3 regions of the Rhizobium sp. AC44/96 genome follow, and region 3 is predicted to be linked to each of the others. Evidence: riboswitches for the same ligand, from Rfam matches in the RefSeq annotation. Region 3 holds a riboswitch; each other region holds the start of a gene.
What was found. Region 3 has a riboswitch for FMN ahead of A6U87_RS13550 (6,7-dimethyl-8-ribityllumazine synthase). Riboswitches for the same ligand answer to the same signal wherever they lie in the genome.
Positions count from the first base shown of each region.

Region 1 (4,051 bases), on a different contig from region 3:
GCTCCGATCTCGAAGAGGTTCTCGGCGTCTCAAACAGAATTCTCGTGCTCGCTCAAGGCACGCAGGCAGGCATTTTGTCCCGTGAAGAGGCAAACGACGTGTCTGTCATGGAACTGGCAACAATCTAGGAAAACAAAGAAAGGAAGAGCGGTGTCCGACATCACTCTGAACGCGCCGAAGCTTTTCGATCTCAGCGGCCAGGTCGCCATGGTGACCGGCGCCGGAAGCGGTATCGGTCAACGAATTGCAATCGGTCTCGCCCAGTGTGGCGCGGACGTTGCACTGCTTGATCGCCGCACCGACGATGGCCTGGCAAACACCGCCAAGCACATCGCGGCCGCCGGTCGCCGCTCGATCCAGATCGCCGCCGACGTCACCAGCAAATCCTCGCTCGCCGACGCGGTCGCCCGGACGGAGGCAGACCTCGGCGCGCTGACGCTCGCGGTCAACGCTGCCGGGATCGCAAACGCCAACCCCGCCGAAGAGATGGAAGAAGACCAGTATCAGACGTTGATGGATATCAACCTTAAGGGCATCTTCCTTTCCTGCCAGGCCGAAGCACGCGCCATGCTCAAGAATGGACGCGGCGCAATCGTCAACATCGCATCGATGTCCGGCGTTATCGTCAACCGCGGACTGAGCCAGGCGCATTACAACGCGTCGAAAGCGGGTGTGATCCACATGTCAAAATCAATGGCGATGGAATGGGTCGACCGCGGCATCCGCGTCAACACGATCTCGCCTGGATATACCGCGACGCCGATGAACACCCGGCCCGAAATGGTTCACCAGACCAAACTTTTCGAAGAGCAGACACCGATGCAGCGCATGGCATCAGTCGATGAAATGGTCGGACCGGCCGTGTTCCTGCTCTCGAACGCCGCAAGTTTTGTCACGGGCGTCGACCTCCTCGTCGATGGCGGCTTCTGCTGCTGGTGATCCGATGAAAAAGCTGATCGCAGGCAACTGGAAAATGAACGGTCTCGCTTCCTCCCTGGCTGAGATCGTCGCGCTGAAGGGACTAACGGGCAGTACGGCGTGCGATATCGTCGTCTGCCCGCCCTTCACGCTGATCGACCGGGCGGTCACCCAGGTCGAGGAAACGAACATCATCATCGGTGCGCAGGATTGCCACGCGAAGGTGTCCGGCGCCTACACCGGTGACGTCTCCGCCGAGATCCTGGCAGATGCTGGCGCCCGATACGTGATTGTCGGACACTCGGAGCGACGTCTCGCTCACGGCGAGGACGATGAAATCGTCGCGGCCAAGACCGCCGCCGCGCATCAAGCCGGGCTCATCGCCATTGTTTGCGTGGGCGAGACACAAAGCGAACGCAACGAGGGAAGGGCGATCGAAGTGGTCGCCGAGCAGTTGCGTGGCTCAATTCCCGCCGGCGCCACCTCAAGCAACACTGCGATCGCCTATGAACCGGTCTGGGCGATCGGTACCGGGCTCGTTCCAACGCTCGAACAAATCGCCGAGGTCCACTCGTCCATCCGCAAACTCCTCGTCGATGCATTGGGCTCGGACGGTCGGATCGTTCGTATCCTCTACGGAGGATCGGTGAAGGCCAGCAATGCAGGCGAGATTTTCAGCGTCGGGAATGTCGACGGCGCCCTCGTCGGTGGAGCATCGCTCAAGGCAACAGATTTCGCAGGCATCATCTCGGCGGCCGGCTGATCCGGCACCACCAGAAAGCTGGCGGCTTCCGCAAGCCGCCAGCTGAACTTAGCTGACACCATGAAAGGATGACAACATGAGCCGCTTCGACAACAAGACCGTGGTGATCACGGGTGCCAGCCGCGGGATTGGAGCGGCGATCGCCAAGCGTTTTGCCAGGGAAGGCGCCAATCTGGTCGTCTCCGCAAACGAAGATTCGGTCCACGCCGTGGCCGAGCAGATCAAGTCGGATGGCGGAAAGGCAATTTCCTTCGTCGGCGACGTGACCGACAAGGCAAGCGTCAAGGCTCTCTACGACGCCGCCGAGACAGCATTCGGTGCAGTCGACGTCTCGATCCAGAATGCCGGCGTGATCACGATCGCCCGCATCGAGGACATGACCGAGAACGAATGGGACAAGGTTCTGGCCGTCAACACCAAGGGCGTCTTCCTCTGTGCGCAGGAAGCAATCTTGCGGATGCGAAAGCACGGACGTGGTGGCCGCATCATCAATACCGCCTCCGGCCAGGCACGCGACGGCTTCATCTTCACACCGCACTACGCGGCTTCGAAGATGGGTGTTGTCGGCATTACCCAAAGCCTTGCCAAGGAAGTCGCGACGGAAAAGATCACCGTCAACGCGTTCTGCCCCGGCATCATCGAAACGGACATGTGGGCCTATAACGATCAGGCGTGGGGCAAGCTTCTAGGCAATTACGCTCCCGGCGAACTCATGAAGGAATGGGTCGAGGGAATTCCGATGAAGCGCGCAGGATCGGGCGAAGACGTCGCCGGCCTTGTTACCTTCCTTGCCAGTGACGACGCGGCCTACATCACCGGCCAGACCATCAACGTCGATGGCGGCCTGATCATGTCGTAACCGTTATTCGGCGACGGGAAACAGTGTGTTCACCAATGGAACCTCGTTCTCATCGGTTGAACGCGCCGAGCCCCCTTGCGGAACCGGCTATCGATTGTCTATGTTACATTTGTTCTCAGGGCGGGGTGCAATTCCCCACCGGCGGTATCGAGGAGACTCGGAGCCCGCGAGCGCCTTCGTGAAAACGAAGGGTCAGCAGATCCGGTGAGATGCCGGAGCCGACGGTTAAAGTCCGGATGGAAGAGAGCAACGCAGCGAACGCCGCCTTGGGTGCGGCGTGTCGTGTGCTTGTTCGCCCAAGGGATAATGATGGCTGTTAAAGGCCATGCACGCCGGTCAAACGGCTAACCCTTGAAAGGCACGATGAATGACTATTTCGAAGATTGAAGATGCGGTTGCCGCGATTGGCCGTGGCGAGATCGTTGTGGTCGTCGATGACCGGGACCGCGAAAACGAAGGCGATCTGGTAATTGCTTCGGAAGCGATCACGCCTGAGGCGATCGCATTCATGATGAACCACGCTCGTGGTCTCATCTGCGTCGCCATGGAAGGCGAGCGGCTCGATGAGCTCGACATTCCGCTGATGGTTCCTCGCAACACCGAAGTTCTGAAGACGGCATTCACCGTCTCCGTCGACTACATCCCGGAAACGACCACCGGCATTTCAGCCGCCGACCGGGCAGCGACCGTCCGCGCGCTTGTGCGGGAAGGAACCCGTCCCGAGGAATTCGCTCGGCCTGGTCACATCTTTCCCCTGCGCGCCCATCCGAATGGGGTCCTGTCTCGCCCGGGTCACACCGAAGCTGCCGTTGATCTTGCACGGCTGGCCGGCCTTTCCCCTTCCGGCGTCATCTGCGAAGTCGCAAAGGACGATGGCACGATGGCACGCCTTCCCGACCTTGAGATCTTTGCAGAACGCCACGGCCTTCATCTGATCACGATCGAAGACCTGATCGCATTTAGAACAGCGGCCGCTCTGCCCGTGAAGGCGGCCTGATCTCCACTCACAATCTCGTCTCGAAGTGGCAAGGTTTTCTGCTTCGAGACGACTACAAATGCAGCGCCCAGCAACTGTCTACAGATTTGGTTCGCGCACCTCTTTTCATAGAAATCTTCCCCTTCTCCCGACCCTAATCACTCCGACGCAGCAGGCATTTCCCGTCGAGAAATGCGTACCCGCGCGCCATCCTCGATGCTCTGTCGTCAGAGCGCGACGACGCCGACTATTCGGCCTGGTGTTCTGGTCTCGACCGAAATTGGATGAAACCAATAGGAAACTCGAACGTTTATGTCTCTGAAATCAATGGAGAATGTAATGAAGAGACTTATCGTCGCGACCGTTCTTGCTATGTCATCGCTTGCTGCAACCGCAGCCCCTTCTTACGCTGACAGCGTTACCATCCGCATTGGCGAGCAGGGTCGGAGTGACCACAGATATTACCAGGACCGCTATCATCACGACCGACATCACGTGCGATATGACCATTGCTGGAAACAGCCGTACCATGTGT
Region 1 is NZ_LXKO01000025.1:328,484-332,534, reverse strand. Features, by position in the region: gene A6U87_RS19095 (sugar ABC transporter ATP-binding protein) at 1-128, shown strand, start outside; gene A6U87_RS19090 (SDR family oxidoreductase) at 151-939, shown strand; gene tpiA (triose-phosphate isomerase) at 944-1,681, shown strand; gene A6U87_RS19080 (glucose 1-dehydrogenase) at 1,758-2,540, shown strand; FMN riboswitch at 2,648-2,792, shown strand; gene ribB (3,4-dihydroxy-2-butanone-4-phosphate synthase) at 2,908-3,537, shown strand.
Region 1: linked by a shared signal. The riboswitch ahead of ribB (3,4-dihydroxy-2-butanone-4-phosphate synthase) and the one ahead of A6U87_RS13550 (6,7-dimethyl-8-ribityllumazine synthase) in region 3 are both predicted to bind FMN.

Region 2 (4,051 bases), on a different contig from region 3:
TTCCAAGACCAAGCTGTCGAAGGAAGCCCGCGAAAAGGCCGATGCCGAGCTGAAGAAGCTGCGGCAGATGAGCCCGATGTCGGCTGAGGCGACTGTTGTCCGCAACTATCTCGATTGGCTGCTCGGCATTCCGTGGGGCAAGAAGTCGAAGATCAAGTCGGATCTCAACAACGCCGAAAAGATCCTCGAAGCCGATCACTTCGGTCTAGACAAGGTCAAGGAGCGCATCGTCGAGTATCTGGCTGTTCAGGCTCGTGCGACGAAGATCAAGGGGCCGATCCTGTGCCTCGTTGGCCCTCCGGGTGTCGGCAAGACCTCGCTCGCCCAGTCGATCGCCAAGGCGACCGGCCGTGAGTATGTTCGCATGGCGCTCGGTGGCGTTCGTGACGAAGCTGAAATCCGCGGTCACCGCCGCACCTATATCGGTTCGATGCCTGGCAAGGTCATCCAGTCGATGAAGAAGGCGAAGAAGTCCAACCCGCTCTTCCTGCTCGATGAAATCGACAAGATGGGCCAGGATTTCCGCGGTGATCCGTCATCGGCTCTGCTCGAGGTGCTGGATCCGGCTCAGAACTCGACCTTCATGGACCACTACCTTGAGGTCGAATACGATCTGTCGGACGTGATGTTCATCACGACGGCGAACACGCTGAACATCCCTGCGCCTCTGATGGACCGCATGGAAGTCATCCGTATCGCCGGCTACACCGAAGACGAAAAGCGCGAAATCGCCAAGCGGCACCTGCTGCCGAAGGCCATCAAGGAACATGCGCTGCAGCCGAATGAATTCTCGGTTTCGGACGATGCCCTGATGGCGATCAGCCAGCAGTACACCCGCGAAGCCGGTGTCCGTAACTTCGAACGCGAATTGATGAAGCTCGCCCGCAAGGCGGTCACCGAGATCATCAAGGGCAAGACGAAGTCCGTTCATGTGACGGCCGAAAACATCGACGACTACCTGGGCGTTCCGCGCTTCCGCCACGGCGAAGCCGAACGCGAGGATCAGGTCGGCGTCGTTACCGGTCTGGCCTGGACGGAAGTCGGCGGCGAACTGCTGACGATCGAAGGCGTCATGATGCCGGGCAAGGGTCGCATGACCGTCACCGGCAACCTGAAGGAAGTGATGAAGGAATCGATTTCGGCGGCCGCATCTTACGTCCGCAGCAGAGCTGTCGATTTCGGCATCGAGCCGCCGCGCTTCGATAAGAGCGACATCCACGTGCACGTGCCGGAAGGTGCGACGCCGAAGGATGGTCCGTCGGCCGGCGTTGCCATGGCAACCGCGATCGTCTCGATCATGACCGGTATTCCGGTCGACAAGAACGTGGCAATGACAGGTGAAATCACCCTGCGTGGTCGCGTACTGCCGATCGGTGGTCTCAAGGAAAAGCTGCTTGCAGCGCTTCGCGGCGGCATCAAGAAGGTGCTGATCCCGGAAGAGAACGCCAAGGACTTGGCGGAGATTCCGGATAACGTGAAGAACAACATGGAGATCATCCCCGTGTCCCGCATGGGCGAGGTGATCAAGCATGCTCTGGTCCGCAGGCCGGAGCCGATCGAGTGGGATGGAACAGTCGAAACGCCGGTCATCGCGACGGTCGAAGGGCTCGATGAAACTGGCGCAACCATAGCTCACTGAGCCTTGTTTGCCACATTCGTGCCCAATTGCTTAAAAACCCTGAAAAGGCTGGCGTTTTCGCCAGCCTTTTTTTGTGAAAACCATGTGTAGACGCTTGCATTTCCTTGATTTGCAGGGTCTTTGGGGTGCGGCGGGCCTGATGAACCTTATTCTGTGCCAGCTTATAGATTTGAGTCGTTTCGAACCATTTAGAAAGGGGTGGAAACATGAACAAGAATGAACTCGTGTCCGCAGTTGCCGAAAAGGCAGGACTCTCGAAGACCGATGCTGCTTCCGCAGTTGACGCAGTTTTCGAAGTTGTCCAGGCTGAACTCAAGGGCAAGGGCGACGTTCGCCTCGCTGGTTTCGGTAGCTTCACCGTTTCCCATCGCGCAGCCACCAAGGGCCGCAACCCGTCCACCGGCGCTGAAGTCGATATCCCGGCTCGCAACGTGCCGAAGTTCACGCCCGGCAAGGGCCTGAAGGATGCCGTCAACGGCTGATTGGATTTGACTTGGCTGCCGGACAACGAGGCCGGCGGCACAGGTTTTAGAGGGTTCGGCGCAAGCTGGACCCTTTTCGCGTTTTTATGACCTTGCTGATCTTGCGACTTTGTTTTACGCCATTGGTGTTCTCAGGGCGGGGTGAAAGTCCCCACCGGCGGTAAGAGCATTTGCTTGAGCCCGCGAGCGCTTTTCCGGCCACGTCGGAAAGGGTCAGCAGATCCGGTGCAATTCCGGAGCCGACGGTCATAGTCCGGATGAAAGAGAATGAACGTCGTTTGATCGCGAAGGCCGATGCCGACGCGTGATATCGGCGCTCATGCGTCCTGATTTGTGTTGGTCCCTTGTTTCGGATGAATGACATGAATCAGACTTCCCCATTGACCGCTTCCAAGTCGCGCGCGCTTGCCGGCGCCGGCTGGATGGTACTTGCAGGGATCGCTTTCGCGATCCTCAACGTCATCACGCAGTGGCTGACGATGAAGCTGGCGTTTCCCTCCGCATCAGCCGCTTTCTGGCAATATGCATTCGCTTTGCTGTTCTCCCTGCCGTTCCTGAAAAAGGTCGGCCTTTCCGCCATGCGGACCAGTTACCCCTGGCGCCACGCCGTTCGCGTTGCCCTGGCCTCCTTCGGCGTGCTGGCCTGGGTTGCGGGGCTCGCGTCTGTCCCGATCTGGCAGGCGATCGCACTCGTGATGACGTCTCCCTTCTTCATCATCCTCGGCGCCCGGCTGTTTCTTGGCGAACGTGTTGGAACCGCCCGTTGGGCAGCGACCGCAGTCGGTTTCATAGGCGCGATGATCATCCTGCAGCCGTGGTCGGATGCCTTTACCTGGGCTGCCCTGCTGCCGATACTCTCCGCGTTGCTGTGGGGAGCCTCGTCCCTGATCACCAAGAGCCTCACCGGGATCGAGCGCCCAGAGACGATCACCGTCTGGCTGCTGGTCTTGCTGACGCCGATCAATGGTGGCCTGGCGCTTGCCGCGGATTTCGCCATCCCGACCGGCATGACCCTCGTGCTCTTCGTTCTGGCTGGCCTGTTGACCGTCATGGCGCAGTATTTCCTGACGCTCGCCTACACCGTGGCCGACGCCACTTACGTGCAGCCGTTCGATGATCTCAAGCTGCCCCTGAACGTACTGGCCGGCTGGCTGTTCTTCGGTTACGCGCCGGCGGGCTACCTCTGGCTCGGTGCTTTCCTGATCCTCGGCGCCTCTATCTTCATCATGCAAAATGAAATGAAGCGGGAGCGGGCAGGCGGCTGATCCACAGCTGACCAGCGGGCGGTCACGCATATGTTATCGCCCGTTCCAGAAGCCGACAGAAATGTCATATCGTTGTGATCTCACCCCCCTAGGCGGAGTGCGTTTCTTATAGCGCCAATGGGGGTATCCATAGTGAAGACGATTTTTTCCACCGCAGCAGCCTTGCTTTTGACCGCAGGTATCGCAGCCGCTGCAGACTATGTTTCCTATCTCGATTTTCCGCAGCCGAAGGATGACAGCAAGGAGTTCTTCACGGCGATCGAGATCCCGCAGGGAAGCATCATCAAGTACGAGATCGACGCCGATACCGGCCACATCGTCGTTGACCGCTTCCAGTCGATGCCGGTGGCCTATCCGGCCAACTATGGCTCGATCACCAGCTCGCTCGGCGGTGACGGTGATCCGCTCGACGCGATCGTCTACACACGCGAACCGGTCGCTCCCGGCGCAATCATCCGGGTGCGCGCGATCGGTGTGCTGAAGATGATCGACGGTGGCGAGGTCGACGACAAGATTGTTGCCGTGCCGACGACCGACATCGATCCGACCTACGACAAGGTCAAGGAAATCACCGATCTTCCGGAGATCGAGCAGGAGCGCCTGCAGGCCTTCTTCCGCGTCTACAAGCAGCTTCCGGCAAAGCGCAAGGTCGTCGAGCTGAACGG
Region 2 is NZ_LXKO01000039.1:11,363-15,413, forward strand. Features, by position in the region: gene lon (endopeptidase La) at 1-1,639, shown strand, start outside; gene hupB (DNA-binding protein HupB) at 1,846-2,121, shown strand; FMN riboswitch at 2,245-2,394, shown strand; gene A6U87_RS25460 (DMT family transporter) at 2,484-3,386, shown strand; gene A6U87_RS25465 (inorganic diphosphatase) at 3,519-4,051, shown strand, end outside.
Region 2: linked by a shared signal. The riboswitch ahead of A6U87_RS25460 (DMT family transporter) and the one ahead of A6U87_RS13550 (6,7-dimethyl-8-ribityllumazine synthase) in region 3 are both predicted to bind FMN.

Region 3 (4,051 bases):
CTCCGGCGGGAAGAGAGCGACGAGATAATGAAGGCCGTCCTTCGATTTCTGCTCGGGGTCAACTTCTCTTTCATGCCCCAGGCAGTGGTCGACGCACTGGCTAAGACCGGCGGCGGTGTTAAGACCGGTTCGCTGTTTGATAGCAACGAACTTGGCATATCCGCCTCGGAAATCTCGACGATCAGTCAGTATGAAGACATCGTTCGGTTCATAAACCAAGCGATCGAATGGGAGAACGTGACCACGTTCCTTTACTCTTACTTCTGGGATATCCCCTCAAGCTGGGATTTCATTCGACAGCTCCGCCATCCGGATTCGACGCGGCAAGCTTTCTTACGCGCCGGCAGCGCGAGGGTCGTACTTACAATCCGCAAGGGCTGGGAGGAAAGCTGGGTTCGTTTCCAGGAGACGCTGGATCCTAACGGTTTTACCACAACGCCGTACTTGACGATCGCAAAAGAAATCGCTGCGTACGACGATCGAAATTATCCGGGAATTCCTCCTGCGAACCCAATGGCGACGGCGGCCCGTCTGGAAGAAGACGTATACGTAACCTCAACAACCGCAGTAAATCCACCAGATGGCGGCCTATCAAACGTGGCCGTGCAGGTCGATACAACCGACATGCTCTCCGTCGGGGCTAAGGTGGTCGTGGATTCCGTCGTTTCTGACGACCCAACCCTGCGGGACGGGCGGCAAGAACAAGCAACGATAACGGAAGTGCTCGATTCAGCGACCATCAAGCTCGACATGCTGAAATACAAGCATGGAATGAATGGAAGCCGGTATGTGATACGCCTTCCGGGCGAGAAGGGTGCACTGATCGCCGAATGGGCAGAATACACGCCCACGTCAGCTATCGACATAGCTGTGACAAGCAATCTCGCAACGATTGCCTGAGGCGCGATCATGGTGAACTCACCGGCTCAAGCCAATGTAGCGAGTTGCGGGACAATTGCTTGGTGGAGGGGGCTCGACTTAAATGCCCTGCGCACACGGTACGGGGCGATCGAGCATCTGCTAGTACAAATGGATTTCATGGCTCAGGTCGCTCGCTTGCCACGCGCGGAGTTCTCGATACCTGGCGCGAGCAAGACAATTCCTGGAGGCATTGGATTTGCAGACGTCGTTGCGTTGGCGACGCAGGAAATCTGGGAGATTAAGTCGGATTCTTACATGCCTATGGGCCAGGCCGGAGCTGAAGCGAAATTCTATGCGAAGATGGCCCAAGTTGGTTGTGGTTCGCCGACCTGGCGAGCGGGTCAGGGTTACACTACCTTTGATGGAACGGGGGTCGTGTGGCGAGCTTCCGCGAACAATAACACTGCGGAGTTGCACGCGGTGGAAAAAGAGCCCGGATCGATCTACTACTATTGGAAAATCAATGGACAGGAGGGCTACGAAGTCTACCGCCAATTTGGCTGGGGCCTCAGAGGTCATCTAGTTGATACGCTCTTTCTTGGAGTCGCAGAGGATCTCCTGTATCCCGACAAGCCGAAAGGAGCATATGCGTATTCGATTCCGGATCTCCGCGTGCTGCGCCATCCCCCACTGAAGTGGACTTCGCCAACGTTCCAGGGAGGAGCGTTGATCGCCGCTTTGCAGAGTGTCGCGACGCACCTGCTTAACGTTTTGAGAACCGAATGCGCCCGCCAAATTCTCGAGGGGAGCGCGGTCGGGGTATATCTCGAGAGCGGCGCGTTTGCAGCCCTGACCGGGCAGACGTCGAATACCATCGACTATCTGTCAGTGCGACCTAGACCGGGTCAGATTGGATTTTCAACCGCGCAGACCCTAACCATGCTCAGCGAGATATCGGCGCTTAATGTAATAAAGTTAGGCGCCCAGTTCGTGTTTGTTGCAAACGTTATTGGGCTTGCCGCCGTTGCTGCCATCGTCGGTGGACGCGGCTTAATGATGCTCGGACCCGCCGCTGCACCACTTGCTCCGTTGGCTGCGCGCACGGCAACGGCGTTTATCATCTTCCTATCTGCCGAGGCGACTGCTTTTGCTGCATCGAAGGGCCCACAGTCCGATGCTGGACAGTCGCTGATCCGCCAGATAGACGCGCTGTATTCTTCTGGAAAGCATATCATCAATCGCAACTCGGCGATCCTGGTGATACCTGATCGTCAGAATCGCGATGGCTCCGTCTCGTTTCGCCCGACGTGGGTGAAGTGGAAGCCCCTCACACCTGGAGATCTAAAATCTCAGAAGATTGGCGTTTCGACCGTCCGAGAGGGGGACACGGAATTCATTTTGAGTGGTGTGGCAGTTCCGTCGAACGACTTGTTGTAACAACGTCTGTTGCCCAGAATGAGAACGACGGCCAGGCGGCGGCCGCCGTTCGATGCTTTTTACTCCACGCTGGCGAGCAGCTTCGCGCGGGCCCCAAGGATTGCCGCGCAGGCATTGGCAGCTTCCTTACCCTTCATCACGAAGTGCCGCTTGAAGAAGTCGATTTGAGCTTCCGACTCCTGGAAATGGTGGGGAGTGAGTACCACCGAGAGGACCGGTGTGCCGGTGTCGAGCTGAACGCGCATCAACCCGTCTAAGACGGTTCCGGCGACGAAGTCATGGCGATAGATTCCGCCGTCGACAACAAATGCACAAGCGATCACGGCATCATATTTGCCGGTGCCGATCAGTGCCTGGGCGTGGAGTGGTATCTCCAAGGCGCCGGGAACGTCGATAATCTCAACGTCCGAGGGGAAGCGACCGAGAACGCCCCATTCGTCGACAAACGAATTCACGGCGTTGTCCACGATGTCGGCATGCCAGCGAGCCCGGATGACCGCGATGCGCTTTTGGGTGGTTGTTGCAGTTTGAAGCATTGAAATGCCTTTCAAGGGTTTTGCCGGCGGGGGCCGGCAGTGACGACATAGCCCCGGAGGGCCTGATCCCTTGAGCGAACAGACAGGACGCGCACCCTCTCACAACGAAAGGTGATGCGCCTGCCATGTCCTCTTCCATCCGGACTATACCGTCGGCTCCGGCATCTCACCGGATCTGCTGACCTTCCGGCAACGCCAGAAGCGCTCGCGGGCTCCAGGCTGTGGCCTGATACCGCCGGTGGGGAATTTCACCCCGCCCTGAGAACACCGGCACGATAGTTCAAAGGCGGAGAAGAATGCAAGCTTCCGAATGCTTGGCCGATCGATCGGGCACGGCAACTCGTCATCGATAGCCATCAAGCTGATCCAACCGCCTCCAGCGACGCGAGGTAGTTTTCAACGGGCCAGAATGACGAAGATCAAATGCGAGCCTTCATCAGTTTTACCCAGTTCATCAGCTTACGGAGCGTGTCGCCAATCGACACCATAACAATGGCGATAACGGTGAGGGTGCCCCAGTTAACGAACCTGACGCGGACGCTGGTGCTTCCAGTGGATCAGCCGTTGGTCGATGAACGGCAACAGCAAATCGACGCGTTGACCGCTCGGGTGAAGGATCTCGAAGCTGAAGTAGCCACGTTGAAGAACCGATAGCCGTCCAACGAACGGCTACGGCGTGGCCCGACCATGTCGCAGGCCGGACCTCAATGACGGACGGGGACTATGATCGGCTGTCGCTGATGAAATTCGTGGCTTGGAGTTACCAGAGATTATCGCCGGCGAGAGGTCTAAGAGGAACAGCGCGCAGATTGCGCGGCTGTCAAAGGACCTCGGCGAGGTGAATTCGTCCAAGGCTCGAGCGGCCTTCGTTGATTTCTCGGTCGTTGAGCAAAAGAAGGCGGCAATGTGGATGTAGGGCGAGTATCCCACAGCGTTTTTCAAACAATGCGTGTATTAACGATGTATTACGATGCAATTTGACGTCGTATTGGATTCTGCGATGTTCGCCTCGGGAAACTGAGGGGTTATACCGTGACATTTGGCATTTGGACGCGACGCATTGGTGTCGCGGCGATCGCGTTCGCATTGGCGAGCTGCACGACAACACAGGCAGAATTTAGCAAGAAGCCAGAGGCAGTGAGCAAGGCGGCGCTCTGTCGCACCCTCATGGAGACAAAGGATCAGGCATTTTACCAAAACCTGCTTAAAGAGCTTGC
Region 3 is NZ_LXKO01000014.1:193,069-197,119, forward strand. Features, by position in the region: gene A6U87_RS13540 (hypothetical protein) at 1-900, shown strand, start outside; gene A6U87_RS13545 (hypothetical protein) at 910-2,298, shown strand; gene A6U87_RS13550 (6,7-dimethyl-8-ribityllumazine synthase) at 2,358-2,834, opposite strand; FMN riboswitch at 2,958-3,104, opposite strand; gene A6U87_RS13555 (hypothetical protein) at 3,258-3,488, shown strand; gene A6U87_RS13560 (hypothetical protein) at 3,867-4,051, shown strand, end outside.